3 regions of the Comamonas serinivorans genome follow, and region 1 is predicted to be linked to each of the others. Evidence: predicted binding sites of a transcription regulator. Region 1 holds the regulator's gene; each other region holds the start of a gene.
What was found. Region 1 encodes LexA, which represses DNA repair genes until DNA is damaged. Its sites were predicted from a motif close to ACTGTATNNNNATACAGT; they were not measured.

Region 1 (7,963 bases):
GGGCACGCACTTCACGCCCATCGTCAATGCACCTGAGGTCGCCATCCTGGGCCTGTCCAAGAGCAGCATGCAGCCCGTGTGGGACGGCAAGGCCTTCGTGCCGCGCCTGATGCTGCCCCTGTCGCTGTCGTACGACCACCGCGTCATCGACGGTGCCGCCGCCGCACGCTTCAACGCTTACCTGGGCCAGCTGCTGGCCGACTACCGCCGCATCGTGCTGTGAACGGCGCGACCGTGCGCGGCGAAGCGCCCAGCCGCCAGACTTGAGGCCAGGCACAGGGGCATACCTCACGGCCAACCCCTCAGGCCTGCGCGCACACCCTCGCGGCGGCCCCTCATCCGGCAGTCGTGCCTGGCCGCCGGCTGGAAATCGGCTTGCGCGTCCGTTTCTCCGGCCAAGTTGCACACCATGGTGCAGCCTGTTGACCAGGGATGCTGCATCTCAAGGCGTGGAGTATCGGTTTGTGGTTGATGAATAGACATCGAGCATGGCTGGATACCCTTCATTCTGCAAGCAACTGCGGGTTGGCAACCGATGGCACGCAGTCGTGACCCCGACGCATGGACCGAAGTACCGAGCCCAACCCTCGACCTACAACCTTTTGCAGTCGCACTGCTGAACATCACGCGTGGTGCGGGTGGTAATAGACGATGCCGCCACACAAAGCGCGTCGTCCGTCGTGGGTGTGGATGAGGCCAATGGCACTGCTCAACCAGGGCAGTGTGGTGGTGAACCTGCGCCCGCAGGGCGTGCTGGGTGACACGCAGGCAACCTCATGAGCCGCCTGCGCGAAGCCGTGGGCCAGCAGGTGGCAGGGGGCAGCATCTACCAGCAGCCCACGCGGGACCTGACGGTGGACAGCGAACCTGCCCCCCCCGAGTACCGTTTTGAAATTGAGGGTGTCAATACGGCAGAGGTGAATACCTGGGCCAAGAAAATGGTGGAGCTGCTGGGGTAGGCGCACCGAGGTGCGCCTGGGCGTTTCGGCCAGCACCATCGACGGGCGATGCCGCCAGCTTGCGGACGATGCCCATGTCGCGCCTGGCCTGGACACCGCGGTGAACCTGGTCGCCTCGACCCTCATGAACGGTGCCTGGGTCAACTTGGCAAGCTGACTAGCTCGACCAGCGTCACGGCCGACGGCCAGTGACCGCCCCGATGCAGGGGCGGCTCCTGAGCGAGTCAGGACTCCATGGCGGCGAGGCGCTCGAGTTCGTCGCACACGTCGCTCAAGCGACCCGACAGGCGCAGGCGCACCAGGCCCTGGCTGCCGTCTCCGTCCACCCAACGGATGGAGCGGAGCAGGGCTTTGGGGGTGTCACCTGCTGAGGGGCGGGGTGGCTCCGCATCCAACCCGGGTGGCATGGCGGCCGCAGCCGGCACGCTGTGCGCAGGGTTTTGCCACGCCTGCAGCGTGAGTGCGTCGTTGCGTTGCGTGAGCGTGCGCACCCCTTGTTGCATGCGGTGGGCCATGCGCGGCATGGCCTGAGAGCACAGGCGCATGCCTTGCGCCAGTTGCCGGCTGGGGCCATGCAGGCGGGCCGAGAGTTGGCTCAGGCCCGAGACGGCCTGTTCCAGCCAGATGCCAGCGTGGGCCAGGGCGTGCTGCGAACGAGCGGGGTGTGTTGTCCAAACAGTGTCATCAGCCTTCATCGGGAACCTCGTGAAACTGACGGCAGGATTGACCAGGGATCTCGCCACACAGGGTTGCATGGGCACAGGAGTGCCCCGCCGTGGCCCGGAGCCCCAGCGTCTTGCCACGCCTGCCACCTTGTGGCGAGCGGAAAACTACAAACTGATGGCGTTGCGAATGAGGCCGACCGCGCGCCCTTCGATCTCGAAGGGCTCGCCCGCGTGCACCACGATGGTGGCGTAGTCGGGGTTCTCGGCATGCAACTCGATGACGTCGTGGTTGCGGTGAAACCGCTTGACGGTGACCTCTTCGCCCAGTCGGGCGACGATGATTTGCCCGTTGCGGGCTTCGCGCGTGGCGCTGACGGCGAGCAGGTCACCATCGAGGATGCCGGCATCGCGCATGGACATGCCGCGCACGCGCAGCAGGTAGTCGGGCTTTTGGGCGAACAGGCTGGATTCGACCACGTAGGTCTGATCGACGTGCTCTTGCGCCAGGATGGGCGAGCCCGCCGCCACGCGGCCCACCAGCGGCAGCGACAGCTGGTTCAGGCCGGGCAGGGTGGCTTGGCGCACATCTTTGCCGCTGCTGCCGGTCCAGTTCTTGAGCCGGATGCCGCGCGAGGTGCCACTGACCAGCTCGATCACGCCTTTGCGGGCCAGGGCCTGCAGGTGCTCTTCCGCGGCGTTGGCCGATTTGAACCCCAGCGCAGCCGCAATTTCGGCGCGTGTGGGTGGCGCACCGGTGCGTGCGATGTTGTTGCGCACGAGTTCGAGGACCTGTTGCTGACGGGTGGTGAGCTTGGGCGTGCTGGGCATGCGTAGACTCCGGTCGGGTTGGCATTCAGAGGAATGCTACTGGTTGTTCATACAGTGCATGTATTTTTATCCAGTTTTCTGAACGATGCAAGAGCCAGCAACAAAAATCGTGGTGTTGGGCACGGGTGGCACGATTGCCGGCCTGCAGACCGCCGGTCCACCGGGCACGTATCGGGCTGGCGCCTTGCCCTTGGCCCAGCTGTTGCCCGAAGGCGCCGACCTGGAGCGCGTCGATGTGGCGCACATCGACAGCAAGGACATGGACCTGGCGGTGTGGCGGCAGCTGACGGTGCAGGTGGCGCAGGCCCTGGGGCGTGATGAGGTGGCCGGCGTGGTCATCACGCATGGCAGCGACACCCTGGAGGACACGGCCTGGTTGCTACACAGCCTGTTCGCATCTTCGGGCAAGCCCGTGGTGTTGACCTGTGCGATGCGGCCCGCCGATCACCCCGCGCCCGACGGGCCGGGCAACTGGCGTGACGCGCTGGCCGTGGCGCGCGACGGCGGGGCGGGGCACCGCGGGGTGTTGGTGGTGTGCGCCGGGCAGGTGCACGGGGCCCGCGGGGTGCGCAAGCAGCATGGCTGGGCCGTGGACGCCTTTGGCTCAGGCCAGGCCGGCGCCTTGGGCGCCGTGAACAACGGCCAGGTGCATTGGTTTCGTGAGCCGATCCGGCCCGCGGTGGATTCTGGCTTGAACGAGGCTTCTGCTGTCGGTGAGTCGCTGTGGCGCACGCTGCTGTCGCCGCCGTGGCCTGAGCAGCTGCGCACGCAGGTCCACCAAGCGCTGCTGAGGCGGGACTGGCCCTGGGTGGCGGTGGTGCACAGCGCTGCCCTGGCCGATGCGCGCAGCCTGCGGGCGTTGGTCGACGCGGGTGTGCAAGGCCTGGTGGTTGCCGGCACCGGGTCTGGCACGGTGCATCGCGATTGGCTGCCGGTGCTGGCGAGCTTGCCTGAGTCCGTGCCCTGGGTGCTGTGCAGTGCCTGCGAGATGGCGGGCATGCCCTTGACCGAACAGGCCGGGTGGTCGGCCCTGGACCTGACGCCGCGCAAGGCGCGCATCAGCCTGGCCTTGATGCAGCTGGCCCTGGGCTGAGGCAGCGCCGGCCTCGATGGGGCCGGCCCGCCGCGTCCGGCGCCAAGCCCATGGCGTAGGTTGCTTGATCGAGGAATTGCGGCGGTTGGCCGTCGGTCGGGTCAGGTTGCTAGGAGTAGCGACTTGTCGCCGATTTCACATGATCGGCAATGGCTGGATACTGCTTTGGGTGATCAGCCGCCATCACTGCGCGATCAACCACCGCCGCTGCCGCGGCGCAGGGCATCCTGCTGCTCGCGCATGCGCCTGCACTGCGGGTGGCTGCTGTTCGCGGAACATTGGCTTTGCATGCAGGCGGCCCGCGCCAGAAACGCTTGTCCCTGGCAGGCTTGCTCGGGCGATGGTCTGGGTGGCGGAGCGGGCGTGGGGTCCGCAGCGGCAACAGGGGGGGGCGCTTCAGCCACGCGCGGTGCCGGTGGGGGCTCTGGGCGCTGCGGTTTGACCTCTTTGGGTTTGGCCTTGGGTTTGGGGGCGGGCGCAGGCTTGACCGGGGAAGGATGGCTGGCAGCGGCTGCGGCGACCGGTGCCGACGCGAGGGACGGTGGCGCCGTCGCCACGGGCACGTAGCTCGGAAACTCGGCCAATGCGGGCGCGGGCGGCGTGGCGGCTGCCTCCCGCACGCTCACCGCATCGGGCAGCGCCGCACTCGCCGTGGGCGTGTGGGGCTGGAAGCTGCCGGTCGCCTGCTGGGCCGAGGTCTGGCGTGCCGCGTCTTCGGTGAAATACCACCAGGCGCAACCCAGCGCCAACACGCCGACGACCAGGGCTGCGGATGCGGGCCGCAGCAGGCCGGTTCGGGGTGTGTGGACGTCGATGCGACGGCGGCGGCGACGCTTGCGGGCGGGCAGCAGCTCGCCCGTGTTCAGGTCGACCATCAGCTTGGCGCAGGAGCTGCAGAACTTGGCGTTGCCGCGGTTCTCTGCTGCGCAATGGGGGCAAACAATGCTGGACATGCTCAGCCCACGCTCCTGCTGTGCACCGTGCGACGGCTTGGGGAGGCGTGGGAGCCAGAATTATTCCGCAAAAATGTCTCACTGTGTAACCAGTGTGAAAGTTTGCGATGAGAGGCAGGTGGGTGCGCCGGGCGGCGCACCGCACGGTCACGGCGTGGGCTGCAGCAAGCGAGCAATCAAGGCCCCTTGAGTGGGGCCGGGGATGGGCAACCAGACGCGGTGCGGGTTGCCGGGGGCGACGTCCACCGACTGGCCGTCGGCGTTGTGCATCTCGGTGATGGTCAAGGTGCGGTTGCCGCTGGGGTGGATGACCTCGATGGTGTCGCCCACGGCAAAGCGGTTCTTGGCCTCGATCTCGACCCAGCCATCATCGCGCGCGCTGCGCACTTCGCCGACAAAGTGGCTGCGCTGCAGCACGCTGTGGCCGGTTTCGTAATTCTGGTAGTCGTTCGCGGGGCGCCGCTCCAGCAGGCCGCCGGTGTAGCCACGGTTGGCCAGTCCCTCGAGCTCGGTGATGAGGTTCGGGTTGAACGGCCTGCCGGCCACCGCGTCGTCGATGGCGCGGCGGTAAACCTGTGCCGTGCGCGCCACGTAGTACAGGCTCTTGGTGCGGCCCTCGATCTTGAGCGAATCGACGCCGATCTTCACCAGGCGCTCCACGTGCTCCACGGCACGCAGGTCCTTGGAGTTCATGATGTAGGTGCCGTGCTCGTCTTCCATGATGGGCATGTGCTCGCCGGGCCGGCCGATTTCCTCGATGAGGTAGACCTGGTCGGCCTGGGGGTGGCGCTCGCCATTGCCGCAGGTGCTGAACTGCGCATCGGCTTCCTCGCGGGCCTTGTCGAAGTTGAAGCCCTGTTCTAGCGAGGTGGCCAGTGCTTCGCCGGTGTTCGGGTCCACGGCCGCCTCGTGTGTCTTGTATTCCCAGCGGCAGGCGTTGGTGCAGGTGCCCTGATTGGGATCGCGGCGGTTGAAGTAGCCCGACAGCAGGCAGCGGCCCGAGTAGGCGATGCACAAGGCACCGTGCACGAAGACCTCGATCTCCATGTCGGGGCATTCCTGGCGGATCTTCTCGATCTCGTCCAGGCTCAGCTCGCGCGAGAGGATGATGCGCGAGACACCGGCCTTCTGCCAGAACTTCACCGTCGCCCAGTTGGTGGTGTTGGCCTGCACCGAGAGGTGGATCTCGGCCTCGGGCCACTTGTCCTTGACCATCATCATCAGGCCGGGGTCGGCCATGATGAAGGCATCGGGTTTGAGCGCCATCACGGGCTCAATGTCGCGGATGTAGGTGCGAACCTTGTCGTTGTGGGCGATCAGGTTGCTGGTGACGAAGAACTTCTTGCCGCGTGCGTGGGCTTCGGCAATGCCTTGAGCGATCTGCTCCAGGCGGAATTCGTTGTTGCGCGCGCGCAGGGAATAGCGGGGCTGGCCGGCATAGATGGCGTCGGCGCCAAAGTCGTAGGCGGCACGCATTTTGTCCAGCGAGCCCGCTGGCAGGAGCAATTCGGGGGCTTTGAGCATCCCGGTATTGTCGATGAAGCGCAATTTCTTGTCCTGAGCTCGCCCCGGGTGAGATACATCTGGCAACAAGAGATAACATCTGTGCATTCCTCTCAGGCCCGCTTGTCATGGATCCCATCTTTTCGAGACCCACCACCGCGTTCGTCTGCCATCCCAGTGCCCAGGCCATCGCCCACGAAATCGACCTGGCCATGGCGCATTGCGGGCTGCTGCCGGATGACGGGCCGGACGCTGCCGCCGAGGGGCCCGTGGTGGAGCTGCTGGCCGGCGCGGGGTTGTGGCACGTGTGGCGCATCAGCCCCGACGAGGGCCTGTGGCAGCTGCGCGATGGGGGCGGCGTGCCGTTGCTGCAACAGGTCTGCAAGCGGCTGTCGGTGCCAGGGTTTGCCACCGTGTTCGACGCCGAGGACGCGGGCAGCGAGGTGTTGCTGGAAATGGACGCGCAAGGCCAGTTGCGGGCCGCTGGCGCCTGGCGTGGGGCGGACCGTTTGGGCGAGGTGCCGCTGTCGCTGCCCATGCAGCCGTTTTCGAGTGGTTTGAAAAGCCTGTGGGCGCAGGCGCAAACCCAGGCCGCCGTGGACGGCCTGACGCTGACGCCGGTGCGCGCCTTCCTGCGCATGGCGTGGCAGCGCCTGGGGGGCTCGCCCCTGGCCGACGCCGGCAAAGGGCCGCGCCCGGTCAGCACGACCCGATACCGCGCGGCCGATGCAGCGGCGCTGCGCGATTTTCTGGCGCAGAAGCAAGGTGGCCGGACCGCGCCGGCTCAGGGCGCCGACAGCCCGGCCGAAGCGGGCGTGCCACCGCCCGATCACCTCGGGGTCGGCACGGCAGCGAGCCAGACGCGGTGGGAAGCCGGTCTCGCCGCGGCCCGCGCGCGCGTCGAATCGGCGCCCGATTCAGCCGCCGGCGTGGCTTCTGATGCGGCATCACCTCCACATGCGGCCGCCTCTGATTCAGCCCAGGTGGCATCCATGCCTGAACCCGAGTCGCCAGGCGTGGCAGCCGGCGCCCAGGCAGTTCCCGTGGCGCCGCCGGTTGCTGCCGCGCCGCGTTACGCGCAGGGCGAGACCATGGCGGTGGGCGATGCGGTGGCCCTCGATGGCGGCATGAGTGGCGGCCGCCTGCAGGCTTTGCAGGGCGAGGGCCGGGATTTTCGCGCCGTGCTGGACGTGGGTGGCGGCCGCGAGCAGGCCTTTGCCGGCGCCGATTTCGTGGCGCGGGCCACGCGCGTGGGCACCGACACCCAGTCCTACCATGCTGCAGACGGCCTGGTCGTGGACACCCTCAAGGCGCGTGCCGAGCAAGGCGACGCCAAGGCCATGCTGTACCTTGGCATCCGCCTGCTGCGCGGGGCCGGCATCGACCGGGATCCGCACAAGGCCTATGCCTGGCTGACCCAGGCCGCCGACCGCGAGGCGGTGCTGGCGCAGTACCTGGTCGGCATGATGAGCAAGAACCCCGCGCGCAGTGCCCGCTACTGGGAGCGGGCGGCCCAGCGTGGCCATGCGTCCTCGCAGTTCTGCCTGGCGCTGGCGCTGCTGCACGGCCAGGGCGTGGCGCAGGACACGGCACGGGGCACGCAATGGCTGTCGCGCGCTGCCCAGCAGGGCCATCTGGCGGCCATGTACAACCTGGGCCTGCTCAAAACCGGTTCGGACCGGGCCCTGATCGAGGACGTCGACGCGCGGCTGCCGCTGTTCGTGGCCAAGGCCGAAGGCGGTGACCACGTGGCCACTTGGTTGCTGGCCCAGGCGATTCAGGCTGGCGCGCCACTCGAGCTGGACCAGGTGGTGAGCTGGCTCAGCGACGCGGTGGCCGAAGGTTTCGAACCCGCCTATGAACACCTGGCCAGCCTGGCCGCCCAACCCGCAGTGAGCACGGCAGCGCGTGATCGGGCCAGCCTGCAGCTGGCCGAGCAGGCCGTGGTGGGCTCGCTGACGG
Region 2 (7,963 bases), 2.0 Mb from region 1:
GGCAGGCCCAGCACCTCGGGCGGGTAGCGGGTGTAGTCCTCGACGCCGACGATGCGGCCGGCCAGCCCCAGCGCGCTGACCAGTTCGGTGTTCGACGAAAAGATGGTGACGATGCGTTGCGCCGGGGCGGGCAGGCGCACCTCGCGCCCCAGGGCATCGCGCAGCAGCAGGCCAGGCGCAGCAGGCGCGGCGGACACGGGCTGGAACGCGCGCGAAGGCGCGGCAGCCGCCTGCGTGCCCAGGCCCCACGCCGCCAGCGCCGACACCAGGGTGCGCCGGTGCACGGCCCCGGGTGGGTTGGCCTGCCTGCGGATCCGCGCGGCGCGGTCAGGCAAATGCACCATGAAAGGGGTATCGGGCTGTTGCCGTTTTATATGAAACGGCAGTGGCGTGATACTGCTTCTTGTTGTGCCGAGATTGGGCCGCCTGCCCCACGCGCTGGCCATCAGAACTCGGCCTGCAGGCCCACCTGCCATTCGCGGCCGGGCATGGAGGTGCCGCAGCCGCCGTTCTGGAACGCCGGGTTGGCGATGCAGGGCTGCACGTCGCGCGCGATGAAGATGGGGTGGCGGTTGAGGTTGAACAGGTTGTTCACCCCCGCGAACACCTTCACGCGCGGGCTCACGCGGTAGTCGCCGCGGAAGTTCCAGACCGTGAACGCGCCCTTGCGGTGGATCCAGGTGCTGCTGGGCTCGCCCTGGGGCACCAGCAAGTTTTCCTCGGTGTCGTACCACATCGGCCCGCGCAGCAAGGCCGTGAGCTGCATGCTCCAGTCGCCCGCGTGGCGGTCGGTGCCGTGGGCCAGGCGCAGGCCGGCCGCCGCTTCGTACTGGTGCATGCGCTGCACGCGGCGGGTGTTGGCCGTGGCCGCCGCGCCCTTGTCCTTCATGGTGAAGTGGTAGTAGCCATTGCCGAACACCGTCAGCGTGTGGCCGCCCAGGCGCGAGCCCAGCAACTGGCCCACGTCGGCGCTGACGCCCAGCTCCAGCCCGCGCGCGACGATGTCGGCGGCGTTGTTGGCGTAGTCCGAGGTGTTGGTGGCGGCGCCGCGCGAGACGGTGGTGATGCGGTTCGCGATCGTGTTCTGGAACAGCGCCGCATCGACCTTCCAGCCCGGCTGGCGGTAGCTGCCACCGACCTCGAACTGGCGGCTGGACTCGGGCTTGAGCTGGGGGTTGCCGAAAATGCGCCCGCCGCCCACGGCGGTGAAGTCGGCCGACAGCTCGCTGGCCGTGGGCGCCCGGAAGCCTGTGGCCGCGCCCACGCGCAGGTTGAGGGCGTCGTCCACCTTCCAGGTGGCGCCGGTGGACCAGGTGAGCTGGTCGTAGTCGCGCGTGGTGGTGACGGCCAGCGGCACGTTGGGGGTCTGGTCGAAGCGCGTCGCGCCCCAGGTCTTGCGCACGCCGGCGCGCACCGTGACGCGGTCGCTCCACAGCGTCTGCGCGTCTTCGAAGTAGAGCGCCTTGGTGTGTTCGGTCTGGTTGTTGTCGTAGGGCGCAACCTGGCCGGTGGGGCCACCGGGCATGGCCACGCGCACGCGGTCGGAGCGCAGGCGGTTTTTCTCGTAGTCGAACCCCACCAGCAGGTCGTTGCTGGCGCTCAGGCGAATCCGCGGCTGCAGGCGCAGGCCCGTGCCTTCGAGCACGCGGCGGTTGTCGTCGCTGGCCGTGCCGGGCACGGCGCTGGTGCCGGAGCGGATGACCGGCGAGGCCCAGTTGAACTCGTCGACATCGCGGAAGCTGTACAGGTGGGCCAGCCAGCTGACGCGCTCGCCGGGCAGGGCGCCGTGCCAGGTCAGGTCGGCCGACTGGTTGTCGCGGTTGTCGCGGCTGTAGGCGTTGGCGCCCGAGCCGCGGAAGCCGGCGTTGTAGATGCCGTCGGTGCGCAGCTGCAGTGCCAGCCGGTGCAGGTTGTTCAGCTGCCAGCCCAGGGCACCCGTGGCGCCGCGCCGTTTCCAGCTGGTGTTGGGCAGGCTGCCACCGCCGCTGCCCGACTGGTAGTCGCCGCGGCCGCCGGCGTTGGCGCCCAGGTACCAGTCCCAGCGGTCGGTGGCGCCGCTGAGCTGGGCTTCGGTGCGCCACAGCCCCCATCCGCCTCCCACGGCCTGTACGCGGTTGCGGCCGCCACTGGCGCCGTTGCGCAGGATGATGTTGATGACGCCGCCCATGTTCTGGCTGCCGTAGACCACCGACGCCGGCCCGCGCACGATCTCGATGCGCTCCACATCCGACAGGCTGAGCTTGGAGAGGTTGGCCGTGCCGGCGCGGCGGCCATTGAGCAGCACCAGCACCTGGCCGCGGTAGTCGCGCCCCTGGCCATCGGTGGTGGCGCCGCGCAGGTTCAGCGAGGTCTGCGCCGCCGTCCATTCGCTGAGGAAGCCCACCGCGTGCTCGGCCAGCAGGTCGGTGAGGGATTTGGCCGACGAGCGCTCGATGTCCTCGCGGGCGATGGTCTGGGTGGTGGCCGCGATGCGTGCCCGCTCCTCGGGCCGTGCCGTGGCCGTCACGAACATGGGCTCCAGCGCGTCGCTCGCGGGCGGGGTGGCGTCAGGGGCCTGGGCCCAGGCCGCAGAGGCCCAGGCGACACAGGCCAAGGCGCAGAGCCGGGTGGTCTGGCGCAGGGGCTGATGGGCACGGGGCAGCGGCTGGGCAGGCGCAAGGCGCGCGGGGTGGCTGGCCAGCCAGGGCAGGTCGAAGGGGAAGCAGGTCCGCATGGTCGTTCCAGAGGCGCTTCGCTCTCCCGCGAAGCGTTGGATCAGGGCACACGCCGCGGTCACGCGCGCCGTCTGGAGCAGGGCAAGACCCGGCCTGCCGCCTGCCCGGACATGCGCCTTCCCGCGGCATCCGAAGCGATGGGAGCAGGCCGGTATCCGGGCTTGCGACAGCTGGCATCGGCCAGGGGCCATGCGCAGCCAGGTCCCGCGCCTTCCCACGCCTCAGAGGGCGCAGTGACCATCGACTGGCGGAGCCAGCGATCTGCGGACCGGATGTGTCGCTTACCGTTGCGGGGGCAGCGCTGGCCTTGCGATAGGTGTTCCCGTCGCGCACCAGCTTCCCGTTTAACCTGCGGGGCGCGGCCGTGTGGCCAGCCCGTTCAGGCACCTTCTCATCGACGCGAACCGCGGGTCGCCTTGCAGCGGCCGCGTGTTCGCAGCGCGAGATTATGGGGGAAGCGCCGTGGCGCGAGCCACCACGGCGCGGCCTGCGGCCCTGTGCCGCGACTCGCCCTGGGCCTTGGGGGCCTGCGCTGGCGCAGGGCGGCAGGGCGTGGCCGCCACACCGCGACGGCCACATCGCGACCCCCGTGCGCTGGACACGGCCGGTGCGCACGTCCTGCCCGACGGTGGTTTGAATGCGAGTCGAACGATGTCGCTGGGCTCGCTGGCGGTGACGGGCAACCGCTTCAAGCGCGCGGGCGCTGCGTGCCGCTGAATCACGCGACCTTGATGCAGTATCCATCCATCGCCGTTTTCAGCAAAACGGCAATGCCTTCATACCCCATGGCATGCATCCGCGATGTCACGCTGCCGCAGGTGGCCGGCCACCAGATGCGCAGCGGAGGCCCGCATCACGCCTCGTCGTCGCGCCAGAGGCGATCGAGCAGCTGCGGGCTGAAGCCTCGGCTGACCATGAAGCGCATCTGCTTGGCGCGGGCCTGGGGCGAATCGGGCCGCTCGCCGAACTTGCGCTGCCAGACATCGCGCGCCCGCGCCAGCTCGCTGCCCTGCAGCTCGGCCATGCTGGCCGCGATCAGGTCGGCGGGCACGCCTTGCTGGCGCATGAGCTGCTGCACGCGCGCACTGCCGTAGCGCGGCGCCTTGCGGTGGACCAGTGCCTCGGCCGCCCGTTGGTCGCTCAGAAAATCCCGGGCCACCAGCCAGTCCAGCACGGCCTGCAGGTCGTCACCTTCTTGCACGTGGCGCGCCAGCTTCTGCGCCAGCTCAGCCCGTGAGTGCTCGCGCAGGCTGAGCAGGCGCAAGGCGCGGCCTTTGAGGCTGAGGGGCGTGGCGGCAGGGGACATCGGAGCGTGGAACGGAAGGCCTGGATCAGGGCATGGTGGGTCGGAGGGACCAACGGCACCAGCCGCTGTGGGGAGGGATCAGGTGGGTGACGGGCATCAGGCCTGAAGCCGTCGAGCGTTGGGCCATCAGCCTGGCCGCGCCGTCGTCGGATGGGCGGCCGGCCGGCCTCGCCAGGGCGTCGCCTGACACCGGCCCCAGGCGAGATGCGCCGCGCCATCGCCACCACGCAGCGCGCGCCGCCATGGGCGGCAGACGCAGCCCAGCCGTGGCCCGAGCAGCGCGCATCGCCAGCGGCCGCGGCCGCCCAAGGGTCACACCTCGTCGTCGCTGCTCACCGGGGCGGCCACGCCATCGGTGGGGAGCAGGGCGATGCCCAGGGACTCGCGCACCTTGTTCTCGATCTCGATGGCCAGGTCCGGGTTCTCGCGCAGGAATTCGCGCGCGTTGTCGCGGCCCTGGCCGATTTTTTCGCCGTTGTAGGCGTACCAGGCGCCAGATTTTTCGACGATGCGCGCGTTCACGCCCATGTCGATGATTTCGCCGTGGCGCGAGATGCCTTCGCCGAACAGGATGTCGAACTCGGCGGTCTTGAAGGGCGGCGAGACCTTGTTCTTGACCACCTTGACACGGGTTTCGTTGCCAATGGCGTTGTCGCCCTTCTTGATGGTGCCGGTGCGACGGATGTCCAGGCGCACCGAGGCGTAGAACTTCAACGCGTTGCCGCCCGTGGTGGTTTCGGGGCTGCCGAACATCACGCCGATCTTCATGCGGATCTGGTTGATGAAGATGACCATGCAGTTGGTCTTTTTGATCGTGGCCGTGAGCTTGCGCAGCGCCTGGCTCATCAGGCGGGCCTGCAGGCCCGGCAGCTGGTCGCCCATGTCGCCTTCGATTTCGGCTCGGGGGGTCAGGGCCGCGACCGAGTCGATCACCACCAGGTCGACGGCGCCTGAGCGCACCAGCGAATCGACGATTTCAAGGGCCTGCTCGCCAGTGTCGGGCTGGCTGATGAGGATGTCCTGCAGGTTGACGCCCAGCTTTTCCGCGTAGCTGGTGTCCAGCGCGTGCTCGGCGTCGATGAAGGCGCAGGTGCCACCCAGCTTCTGCATCTCGGCGATCGCCTGCAAGGTCAGCGTGGTTTTGCCCGACGACTCCGGGCCGTAGATTTCGATCACGCGGCCGCGGGGCAGGCCGCCCACGCCCAGCGCAATGTCCAGGCCCAGCGAGCCCGTGGACACGACCTGGATGTCGGCGATGGCCTCGCCCTCGCCGAGTTTCATGATCGAGCCCTTGCCGAACTGTTTTTCGATCTGGGCCAGGGCGGCTTGCAGGGCCTTGGCTTTGTCGGAATCGACGGGGGTGGTCTTGGCGTTCATGGTGGCGCTCCTGAAAAAGGTGGGCTGACGGGCCCGGCCAGGACAGGCTTGAAGGTCGTCGTCAACCCAATGACTGGATGAATGACCAGCACTGTATCCCAAGCCAGTAAATGCGGTAAAGTCAAAATATGGTCAGTTTTCCTGACTGATCAAAACCGCCCTGGCAGGACGCAAGCGCGCGAGCTCAGGCTTGACTGGCCTACATGGGGCCGCCACACGGGACAAGAACGCCATGACCCACACTTTGCCGGCGGGCGACGAACCCAGGGCGGACTTGCACGAGGCGGTGCTGCAGGACCGCTGGCGCGAAACCCACCTGGGCCGCCTGTTGGGCCACGCCGTGCGGCGCTTTGATGCGCGCGTGCTGGTGCTGATGGCCGCCAGTGCCGAGGCGCCGCTGGCCCTGTCCAACCTGGCACTGCGCGACAAGGTGGGGGCCGCGCACATCCACATCACGCGTCACCTGGCGTTGCAAGGCTCGCGCCTGACCGAGCTGGCGCAGGCCGCCGGCATGAGCAAACAGGCCATGGCCGACCTGGTGGATCAATGCGAGGCCTGGGGCTTGGTGGTGCGCGAGCCGGATCCACGCGATGCCCGCGCGCGGCTGATCCGCTTCACGCCGCTGGGCCTGGATTGGCTGCGGGCCTTTCGGCTGGCCGTGGCGCAGGCCGAGGCGGAATTCCGCGACGCCGTGGGTGACGAGGTGGCGACCGTGGTGGCCATCGGTCTCGAGGCCTATGCCGGCGATGCCGGCTGAGGCTACGCGGGGCAGCACACCGCAGTCTTCAGCAGGCTGGTGGATGCGTGGGCGGGAGTATGGATCTGTTGCCGTTCAATGGATAACGGCAATGAGGTGATACTCTGCTGTCTGAAATCAACCGCGTGCCGCTGCTTCGAGGGCGTCGATGAACAAGGCGGGCACGTCGCACCCGGTTTGGTCGTGGATTTCCTGGAAGCAGGTCGGGCTGGTGACGTTGATCTCGGTGATGCTGGTGCCGATGATGTCCAGGCCCACCAGCAGCAGGCCGCGTGCGGCCAGCAGCGGGCCGATGGCCTCGGCGGTGGCGCGGTCGGCGTCCGACAGGGGTTGGGCCACGCCCTTGCCCCCGGCTGCCAGGTTGCCGCGCACCTCATTGCCCTGGGGAATGCGCGCCAGGCAATGGGGCACGGGCTTGCCGGCGATGACGAGCACGCGTTTGTCGCCCTCGCTGATCTGCGGCAGGTAGCGCTGCACCATCACCGTGGTGGCGCCGTCCTGGTTCAGGGTTTCGATGATGGAACCCAGGTTCAGGCCGTCGGCCTTCACGCGGAAGATGCCCATGCCGCCCATGCCGTCCAGGGGCTTGAGGATGACGTCCTGGTGCTGAGCGTGGAAGTCGCGAATGGCCTGTGCGCTGCGCGTGACCAGGGTGGGGGTGATGAACTGGGGGAACTCGAGGATGGCCAGCTTCTCGGGGTGCTCGCGCAGCGCGCTGGGCTTGTTGAACACCTTGGCCCCCTCGCGCTCGGCTTGCGACAGCAGGTGCGTGGCGTAGATGAATTCCGCATCGAAGGGCGGGTCCTTGCGCATGACGATGGCGTCGAACTCGGTCAGGGCGCGCGTGGGGTGGCCGGTCTGCCGGAACCACTGCGCCGGGTCGCCCGTCAGCTCGATCTCGCGCACGGGGGCCACCACCGGGCTGCCGGTTTGCCAGCGCAGGTCGGGGGTGTCGCAGGCCGCGATGCGGTGGCCGCGCCGTTGGGCTTCGCGCATCATGGCGAAGGTGGAGTCCTTGTAGGTTTTGAAACCTTCCAGCGGGTCGGCGACAAACAGCAGGTTCATGGCGGTGGAGTCGATGGTGTAGGTGTGAAGCCGCATCCGCGGCACTGGCCGGCATTGTCGGCACAAACCGGGCCCGCGTCGTGCGCGGGGGCATGACGGGGGAGTGCACGCCGGCCGGCCCTGCGCCCTGGCCAAGGGGCCGGCACAATAGGCCTCTTTGCCAAGCTTGCGAGTTCGACGTGTCTGACATCCTGGAAAAAATCGTGGCCACCAAGCATGAAGAGGTGGCGGCCGCCCAGCACAAGGTGACGCTGGCCGACATCCGCGCTGACGCGGAAAGCCGTGTGATGACGCGCGACTTCGTGGGTGCCCTGCGGGCCAAGATCGCGCGGGGCCAGGCGGGCGTGATCGCCGAGATCAAGAAGGCCAGCCCCAGCAAGGGCGTGATCCGCCCCGATTTCATGCCGGCCGACATCGCGCAGAGCTATGCCATGGGGGACGGCAAGCTCAGCGCAGCCTGCCTGTCGGTGCTCACCGATCGGCAGTACTTCCAGGGCAGCTCGGACTACCTGAAGCAGGCCCGCGCCAGCTGCGACTTGCCGGTGCTGCGCAAGGACTTCATGGTCGATCCCTACCAGATCTATGAGTCGCGGGCGATGGGGGCCGATTGCATCCTGCTCATCGTGGCCTGTCTGGAAGACGGCCAGATGGCCGAGCTGGAGGCCATTGCGCACAGCCTGGGCATGGCCGTGCTCGTGGAGGTGCACGACGAGCGCGAACTGGCGCGGGCCCTGCGGTTGCAGA
Region 3 (7,963 bases), 350 kb from region 1:
GCCGAGGAAGGCCGCTCGGAAGACCCCAAGCACGAGCACGAGACCTTTGGCGCCAAGGCCATGATCGCCGACGGCGTGCTGGACAACCCCAAGGTGGACGCCATCTTCGGCCTGCACCTGGCACCGCGCCCGGCCCTCGGCGCCATCGGCTACCGCATTGGCTCGATGATGGCCGGCGCCGACGGCTTCAAGATCAACGTCACGGGCAAGCAGACCCACGGCTCGCAACCGTGGTCGGGCATCGACCCCATTGCCGCCTCGGCCCAGATCGTCAGCGGCCTGCAGACCGTGGTGAGCCGCCAGCTCGACATCACCAAGGCCCCGGCCGTCGTCACCATCGGCGCCATCAACGGCGGCAACCGCGAGAACATCATCCCCGACAAGGTCGAGATGCTGGGCACGCTGCGTACCTTCAACCAGGACATGCGCACGGATGCCAAGCAGCGCATCGCCCACATGGTGAGCACCATCGCCTCGGCCTCGGGCGCCACGGCCCAGGTCACGTTCAGCAACGTGGCCTACCCACCCACCGAGAACCCGGCCGAGCTGTCGGGCCACGCCGTGCCCGTGCTGCAAGCCGTGACCGGTGGCAAGGCCGAGGTGATCCCGCTGGTCAGTGGCTCGGAAGACTTCTCGGACTTTCAGCTGAAGGTGCCGGGCTTCTTCTTCATCCTGGGCGCACCGCCCAAGGACCGCACGCCCGCGCCCAACCACTCGCCCTTGTTCGATTTCGACGAGGCCGCCATGCCCACGGGCGCCCAGGCCCTGTCGGCGCTGGCGCTGGATCAGCTGACGCGCCTGGCCTCGGCGCGCTGAGTACGCCGCTGCAGCGGGCGGCACCCCGTCTCGCTGCTCGGGGCGGGCGCGCCATCGCCGACCCGCCCATCCTTGGCCTGTGGCGGCAGGCCATGCCGCACCAGACCCCTGAACTGGCTTGCATCCAACCCTGCAGGCCGCCAGAGTCAGGCAAATCAAACCAAGGTCGATCCAGTATCCACCCAGTCTCGATGCAAAAAAAACGGGAACCGGGTCATACTGCCCCTCACATCAATATCGCCCGGCACGAGGCAGCCGACATGCCCTGGCACGGCACAGGACGGGGTGCAGGGCACATCCACCTCGAGGCCGTACACCTGCTTCGCCGATGCATTGTGATCGGCAGCTCAGCGCACGCCCCTCACATCCTGGCCCCCTCAGTGCCTGTGGCCGTGCTCCTTGGCATGGTCATGATCATGGTCGTGACCGGGCTCGGACGCGGGCGTTTGTGCCGCATTCGCAGCGTCGTGGCCGGATTCAGACGCTGAGGCGGCGGGCGCCGTCGCGTGCTCGCGATCGTGGCCGGGCTCCGACGCCGGCGTCGCGGGTTCCTTGGCGTGGTCGTGACCATCATCGAGGTCATGGTCATGGCCGTGCGAATGGCCGGCCTCGCCATGCGCATGCGTGCCGTGGGCATGCTCGTGCAACCCATGGCTGGCCACGGTCACCAGGCCAATGCCGATGGCCAGCCAGATCAGCTGCGCGCCGGTTTCGCGCGCCGACAGGCGCTTTTGCAGCTGCGGGATCAGATCGGCCAGCGCCACGTAGATGAAGCTGCTGCTGGCCAGCACCAGGAAGATCGGCAGCCACTGCGACAGGTGGTCCACCAACAGGTAACCCACCACGCCGCCCAATGCCGTCAAGCCCCCGGCCAGCGACACCTTCAGCAAGGCGGTGCGCCGGTCGCGCTTGCCCTGGGTCAGCACGGCCAGGTCGCCCATGTGGTGCGGCACCTCGTGTGCAAGCACCGCCACCGCGGCCACGGCACCCAGGTGCAGGTCGGCCATGAAGGCCGAGGCAATGAGCACGCCGTCGCCAAAGCAATGCACGCCGTCGCCGGTCAGGATGGACCAGGCGCCGCCGCCATGGCTGTGGCCCTTGCCATGCGCATGGCCGTGGGCGTGGGCATGTCCGCGCGCATGATCGTGTGCGTGTGCGTGTGCGTGTGCGTGTGCATGGGCATCGGCCTGGGGCTCGCCCTGCATGGCCTGATCCAGCGAGGGCATGCTGGGCGCGTGTTCATGGCCGTGGTGCCACAACTCGGCCTTGTCCAGCAGGAAGAAGAACACCAGGCCGATGAGCAAGGTGGTGAACAGCATCTGGGCGCTGATCTCAGACTCGAACGCCTCCGGCAGCAGGTGCATGAAGGCCGTGGCCAGCAACGCGCCCGCCGCCAGGCTCAGCATGTGCGCGGTGTAGCGCGACAGCGCCCCATAGCTGAGCAAGGCCGCCACCCAGACACTGCCCACGCCCGCCAACACCGTCCCCAGCACGATCGCCAACAACAACATCACTCGCTCCAGCCTTCAAGAGGTTGCGCGTCGGGCTGTGGTCCCGCCGCGTCAGGTGCCCGGCCAGCAGGCCATCGCCTGCGCCGCGTCGAGACACCGCAAAAAAAGGGCCTTCGGCCGCGCTGGATCGCGCATGTCGCCGTGAGCCCTGTTCACCGTGAAATCTTAGCGAAGCTGTCAACCCCCTCGGCCCCGAATCGTGCAGGCGCCGTCACCTGGGCGGCCTGAAGCCGACTCGAATCAGCCCCGCCCATGACGTGCCGCGCCGACTCGACGCTGCATTCTCTTAAAGGCATGTGCTGCGGCTGTGGCTGCTCGCAGCCCTTCAGACCCATGGATGGCCAGCACCCGGCCACACAACCGCGCCAAGTCTGCCGTCCTCGCAGCACAAACCTTCCGGGGAGCCCACGCTCCAGCACGGCCTGGATGTGCATCGCCAACCTCACCCTCGGCGATGTGACCGGCTGGGGGCAAAGCGCCTGACGCTGGTCTGCGAACGGCCAAATGCATGCCGTCTTTTCAAGCCAACGCCCGCGCCATCTGCCAGCGTGATGCCCAGCAGGCGCGAATCCGCCAGGGCTTGACCTGGCCACCAGCACCGTGACCGGCCCCCTTCGGCGTTCCGGCGCACGTCGATCGCCACATGGCACTTGGCCCGGGACGATGACCGCCGCACGCCTTGCTGCCCTGGATTCGCAATGCCCCGAAACGCGTTACCTGACGCCGGGGGCATCAAAACAGGCTGCCCTGCCGGGGCTGCGGCGGCTGCGCTGGGCGGGGCGACGGGACTTCGCGCGGTACATCGCCCTCCCCCCGCGGCGTGAACACCCCGCGTGCCGGCCAGGCGGTCAGCCGCATGTCGTCCTCTTGCGCGCGCTGGTTCAGACCGAGTTGTCGGCAGGCCCGCGCAAAGCGCTGGGCCAGCAGGTCAGCCCACAGGCCCTGGCCCTGCATGCGGCTGCCAAAGCGCGCGTCGTTCAGGCGGCCGCCGCGCAGGTCTTGCACGCGCGCCATCACGCGGGCCGCGCGGTCCGGGAAATGCGCGTGCAGCCAGTCCTGGAACACGTCCACCAACTCCCACGGCAGGCGCAGCACGGTGTAGAAGGCGCTACCGGCCCCGGCCTCGCGGGCAGCGGCCAGCACCTGCTCCATGTCGTCGTTCAGAAAAGGAATCTGCGGCGCCACGCTGACCCCGACCGGCACACCAGCCGCCGCCAGGGTGCGGATGGTGCGCAGCCGCCGCGCGGGCGACGCCGCGCGCGGCTCCAGCTTGCGGATCAGCGCGCCATCGAGGCTGGTGACGGTCACGTAGACGGAGGCCAGGCCCTGCGCCGCCATGGGGGCGATGAGGTCCAGGTCGCGCTCGACGGCGGCGCCCTTGGTGATGATGGAAAACGGGTGCCGCCGGGCGACCAGCCCCTCGAGCACGCGCCGCGTCAGGCCCAGCTCGCGCTCAATGGGCTGGTAGGCATCGGTCACCGTGCCAATGACCAAGGGCCTGGGCCGATACCGCGGCGAGTCCAGCTCGCGCGCCAGGCACTCGGCCACGTTGGTCTTGGCGACGATGCGGCGTTCGAAATCCAGCCCCGGTGACAGGCCCAGGTAGCTGTGGGTGGGGCGCGCAAAGCAGTAGATGCAGCCGTGCTCGCACCCGCGGTACGGGTTCAGGCTCTGGTCAAACGGCAGGTCGGGCGAGCGGTTGCGCGTGATGACGCTCTTGGCCCATTCGGCCGTCACCTCGGTGCGCCAGCTCACGGCCGGCCCCCAGAGGTCGGCATCCGCGTCCGCCACGGCCATGGCGCCTTCGTCCGAAAGCCTCTCGTTCAGGTCGCCGCCCTGGACGATGTCGGGGTCCGGGCCGCCCGCCGGACCGTCCTCACCGTCCACCACGCCGGCCTGCGGTGCGCTCGGCAGCCAGGCCAGGGGGGCCCAGCCATCGTCGACGGCCTCGGTGCGGGTCTGGGCAAACCGGTGCACCACGTTGCCCACGGCCCCCCGGCCTTTGAGAGGCGGCCCCGCCGCTTCGCGCCGCCCGCCACGTCCGGTCGCCGTACCACCGTGCGCATGCTGGTCCCCGTGCTCGGGCTCACGCCGCCAGGCAATTTCGTTGGGCAGCGGCTGGCGGCCACCGGCCCGTGGGATGGTCTCGCTGGTGTGGGGTGGCGATATCGCCATGCTCGCCTCCGTGGGTGACTGCGAGGCCATATTTTACTGTTATTTTATACAGTATCCAAGCAATTTCATGCCTCCATTCAACATGCGCCAACCGGCCCGCTCCATGGGAGCCTGCGAGCAAGGCTACCGGCTCGGTGGCTGGTGCCGATCAGGGACAGGAGGGCGTGACGCCTTGACGCAGGCCGGGGGTGTCTCCGGGCTCGGTGCGGTCATCCTGAGCCGTGCTCGCCCGGCATCGGGCCTGGCCGACAGGAGCATCATCCCGCGATGATGGCTTGGGGCTCCAGGAAGGACTCCAGGCCGAAGATGCCATTCTCACGGCCGAGGCCGGACAGTTTGAGGCCGCCGAAGGGCGCCAGCGGATCGGTCACGGTCCGGTTGATGAGCACGGTCCCGGCCTGAAGCTGCTGCACCACAGATCGGCTGCGGGCAGCGTCAGGTGAGAATACGTAGGCCTGCAGGCCATAGGCCGATTCGTTGGCCTGGGCGATGGCGTCGTCGTCGGTGTACGAGAGGGTGGAAAGCACGGGACCAAAGATTTCCTCGCGCGCGATGTCCATGTCGTTGCGCACTTGGGCGAAAACCGTGGGGCGCACGAAGTGACCCCGTGTCGCCGCCAGCGATCAGCGTCGCGCCTTGCTCGTCGCCAAGGCCCAACAGGATGTTGAAGACCTCCGCCGGCAAGCCGGCCGCGTGCAAAGCTTGCGCTGTCACGTCGGTCTGCCAGGGGATCAACTCGCAGGGTTTGTTCGTGGCCCAGATCGGCCCTGCCGTGCAGCAGATCGAGGCGGCAGAAGCACTGGTGAACGACCGCAGAGAGACGGGCTGGGTACGGCCCTGATGAGCCACACCCCCTTGCTGGGCACGTTCGCGCGGCGCTATCCCGAGGTGGTGCCGGCCTGCGGCCCAGTCACCTGGTCCCCAAGGACATGGTGCGTGTGCCGTTGACGCAGGAGGTGCCGCTGGTCATCGTCGGCTCCCCCGACTATCTGGCGCAGTGCGCCCCGCCGCGGACGGCGGTGAATCTGCTGCGCCATCGCTGCATCCAGACTCATCTGCCCAGCGGCGCACCGTCGTCCTGGCCCTTGCGTGTCAAAGGCCGGTCGGTAGAGATGGATGTGCCGGGCCCCCTGGTCTGCGATGCGCCCTTGCTCATGCGAGAGGCCGCGCGCAGCGGCACGGGCTTGGCGCAATTGGCTCGGTGGTATGTGGCCGATGACATCGCCAGGGGCACCCCTGCAGACCGTGCTGGACAGCTGTGCGCCGCAACTGCCGGGGCTCAGCCTGACTACGCGGGCCACCGTCATGTGCCTGCAGCGCTGCGGGCGCTGGTGGCCCTGGCCCACGAGCTGCGTGAGCAGGCCACAAGCTGGCACCCAGATTCTTGTATGGTTTTGTACCCGCAGCCCTGGCCGCTACATGCGGTCAGAAAACCCCTCGGACAGAACGCCGCGCCCTTGAACAATCGCGCCGTCATTTCGACAAGACCCTCCGAAGGATGCACACCATGACCACCACCCCAGACAAGGTTCTCTACACCGGCCGCACCCACACCACGGGCGGGCGCAGCGGCGCCGCGCGCAGCGACGACGGCCGCCTGGACATCACGCTCACGCGTTTCGGCACCACGGGCACCGGCACCAACCCCGAGCAGCTGTTCGCGGCCGGCTGGTCGGCCTGCTTCATGGGTGCGATGGCTCGTGCGGCCCAGGTCCAGGGCCTGCGCTTGCCCGCCGAGCTGGCCGTCGATGCCGAGGTCGACCTGGTCGAAGGGCACGAGGGCTTCAAGCTGGCGGCACGGCTCAAGGTCCACGTGCCCGGCGTGCCGCGGGACACCGCGCTGGCCATCGTCGAGGCCGCGCACCAGCTGTGCCCGTATTCCAAGGCCACGCGCGGCAACATCGCCGTCGCCCTGTCGGTCGCCTGACGCGTTGCAGATGCGCGCTTTCCTGCGACGGCTCTGGCCGGCCACGCTGCTGGCGCGCGTGACGCTGCTGGTGGTGCTGGGCATGGCGCTGGCCCAGCTGCTGACCTATGCCGCGATCCGCCACGAGCGCGGGCAGACGCTCATGAACCTCATGCTCAGTGGCGTGGAGCGCGACATCGCGAGTTCCGTCGCCATGCTGGACCGCTTGCCCGCCGACGAGCGGGCCGCCTGGTTCCCGCGCCTGGAGCGGCCCAACTACAGCTTCGCGCTGGAAGGCGCGGTCGACACGCCGCCGCCCACGGCGCCCGCGCTGGCCCGCTTCGCCGAGGTGGTGGCGCAGGCGCTGCAGCCGTTCCCGGTGCTGGCGATCGGACAGATCGGCCAGTCCGATGCCGTGCGCATGCAGCTGCGGCTCAGCGACGGCTCCATGCTCTACGTGCTGGCGCGCCGCATGCCCATGCCGGTGGCGGACTGGGTGACCTGGCTGCTGCTCGCGCAGCTGCTGGTGCTGGCGCTGTGCGCCTGGGCCGGCATGCGGCTGGTCACGCGCCCGCTGGCGCGGCTCGCGCAGGCGGCCGACCGGCTCGGCCCCGACCTGCGGCCGTCGCCGGTGGCCGAGGGCGGCCCCGCCGAGGTGGCGCAGGCCGCGCGCGCCTTCAACGCCATGCAGCGGCGCATCGCCGGCACCGTGCAGGAGCGCATGCAGATCCTGGCCGCCATCTCGCACGACCTGCAGACGCCGATCACGCGCATGCGCCTGCGCGTGGACCTGGCCGACGAGCTGCCCGATGCCGACAAATTCCGCGCCGACCTCGAGGCCATGCGCACGCTGGTGCAGGAGGGCGTGGGTTACGCGAAAACACTGCAGGGCATCGAGGAACCGCTGCGCCGGCTCGACCTGGACGCGCTGCTGCGCAGCCTCGTCAACGACTATGCCGACACCGGCCGCCCGGTCACGCTCACGGGCGAGGCCGGCATCGCCCTCGCCACGCGGCCGCAGGCGCTGCGCCGCATCCTGACCAACCTCGTCGACAACGCGCTCAAGTACGGCGAGCGCGCCGAGGTGGGTGTCCGGCTGGAAGACGGCGCCGTGCGGGTCGAGGTCTGCGACGCGGGCCCCGGCATCCCTGAGGACCAGCTGGCCGCCGTGCTGCAACCCTTCTACCGCCTGGAGGGCTCGCGCAACCGCGAGACCGGCGGCACCGGCCTGGGCCTGGCCATCGCACACCAGCTGGCGCTGTCGCTGGGCGGTGCGCTGGCCCTGCGCAACCGGCCCGGCGGCGGGCTCTCTGCCAGCCTGTGCCTGCCGACTTCCACGACCGAGAGCACCCGATGAACACCACCACGCCTGCCGCCGACCACCTGCTGCTGGTCGACGACGACCGCGAGATCCGCGACCTGGTCAGCGCCTACCTGCAGAAAAACGGCCTGCGCGTGACCACCGTGCCCACGGGCCGGCACATGCGCCAGGCGCTGGAGACCGCGGGGCCCTTCGACCTCGTCATCCTGGACCTCATGCTGCCCGGCGAGGACG

Region 2: a site for LexA is predicted at 5,470-5,487, ahead of recA (recombinase RecA). Genes of this name have one in related genera too.
Region 3: a site for LexA is predicted at 4,538-4,555, ahead of CCO03_RS09870 (PA0069 family radical SAM protein). Genes of this name have one in related genera too.

Annotation. Positions count from the first base shown of each region.
Region 1 covers NZ_CP021455.1:1,954,832-1,962,794, forward strand. Annotated here, with positions in the region: gene aceF (dihydrolipoyllysine-residue acetyltransferase) at 1-223, shown strand, start outside; gene CCO03_RS08265 (hypothetical protein) at 777-959, shown strand; gene CCO03_RS08270 (hypothetical protein) at 1,184-1,654, opposite strand; gene lexA (transcriptional repressor LexA) at 1,790-2,452, opposite strand; gene CCO03_RS08280 (asparaginase) at 2,538-3,545, shown strand; gene CCO03_RS08285 (zinc ribbon domain-containing protein) at 3,740-4,498, opposite strand; gene trhP (prephenate-dependent tRNA uridine(34) hydroxylase TrhP) at 4,646-6,022, opposite strand; gene CCO03_RS08295 (tetratricopeptide repeat protein) at 6,130-7,963, shown strand, end outside.
Region 2 covers NZ_CP021455.1:4,495,311-4,503,273, reverse strand. Annotated here, with positions in the region: gene CCO03_RS19275 (ABC transporter substrate-binding protein) at 1-344, opposite strand, end outside; gene CCO03_RS19270 (TonB-dependent receptor) at 446-2,713, opposite strand; cobalamin riboswitch at 2,844-3,120, opposite strand; gene recX (recombination regulator RecX) at 3,568-4,020, opposite strand; gene recA (recombinase RecA) at 4,333-5,397, opposite strand; gene CCO03_RS19255 (MarR family winged helix-turn-helix transcriptional regulator) at 5,630-6,154, shown strand; gene gshB (glutathione synthase) at 6,272-7,219, opposite strand; gene trpC (indole-3-glycerol phosphate synthase TrpC) at 7,399-7,963, shown strand, end outside.
Region 3 covers NZ_CP021455.1:2,306,264-2,314,226, reverse strand. Annotated here, with positions in the region: gene CCO03_RS09880 (amidohydrolase) at 1-816, shown strand, start outside; partial or broken gene CCO03_RS09875 (ZIP family metal transporter) at 1,452-2,327, opposite strand; gene CCO03_RS09870 (PA0069 family radical SAM protein) at 3,060-4,502, opposite strand; partial or broken gene CCO03_RS09865 (aldehyde dehydrogenase family protein) at 4,760-5,150, opposite strand; gene CCO03_RS19735 (hypothetical protein) at 5,164-5,343, shown strand; gene CCO03_RS20750 (LysR substrate-binding domain-containing protein) at 5,432-6,013, shown strand; gene CCO03_RS09855 (Ohr family peroxiredoxin) at 6,010-6,429, shown strand; gene CCO03_RS09850 (ATP-binding protein) at 6,440-7,765, shown strand; gene CCO03_RS09845 (response regulator) at 7,762-7,963, shown strand, end outside.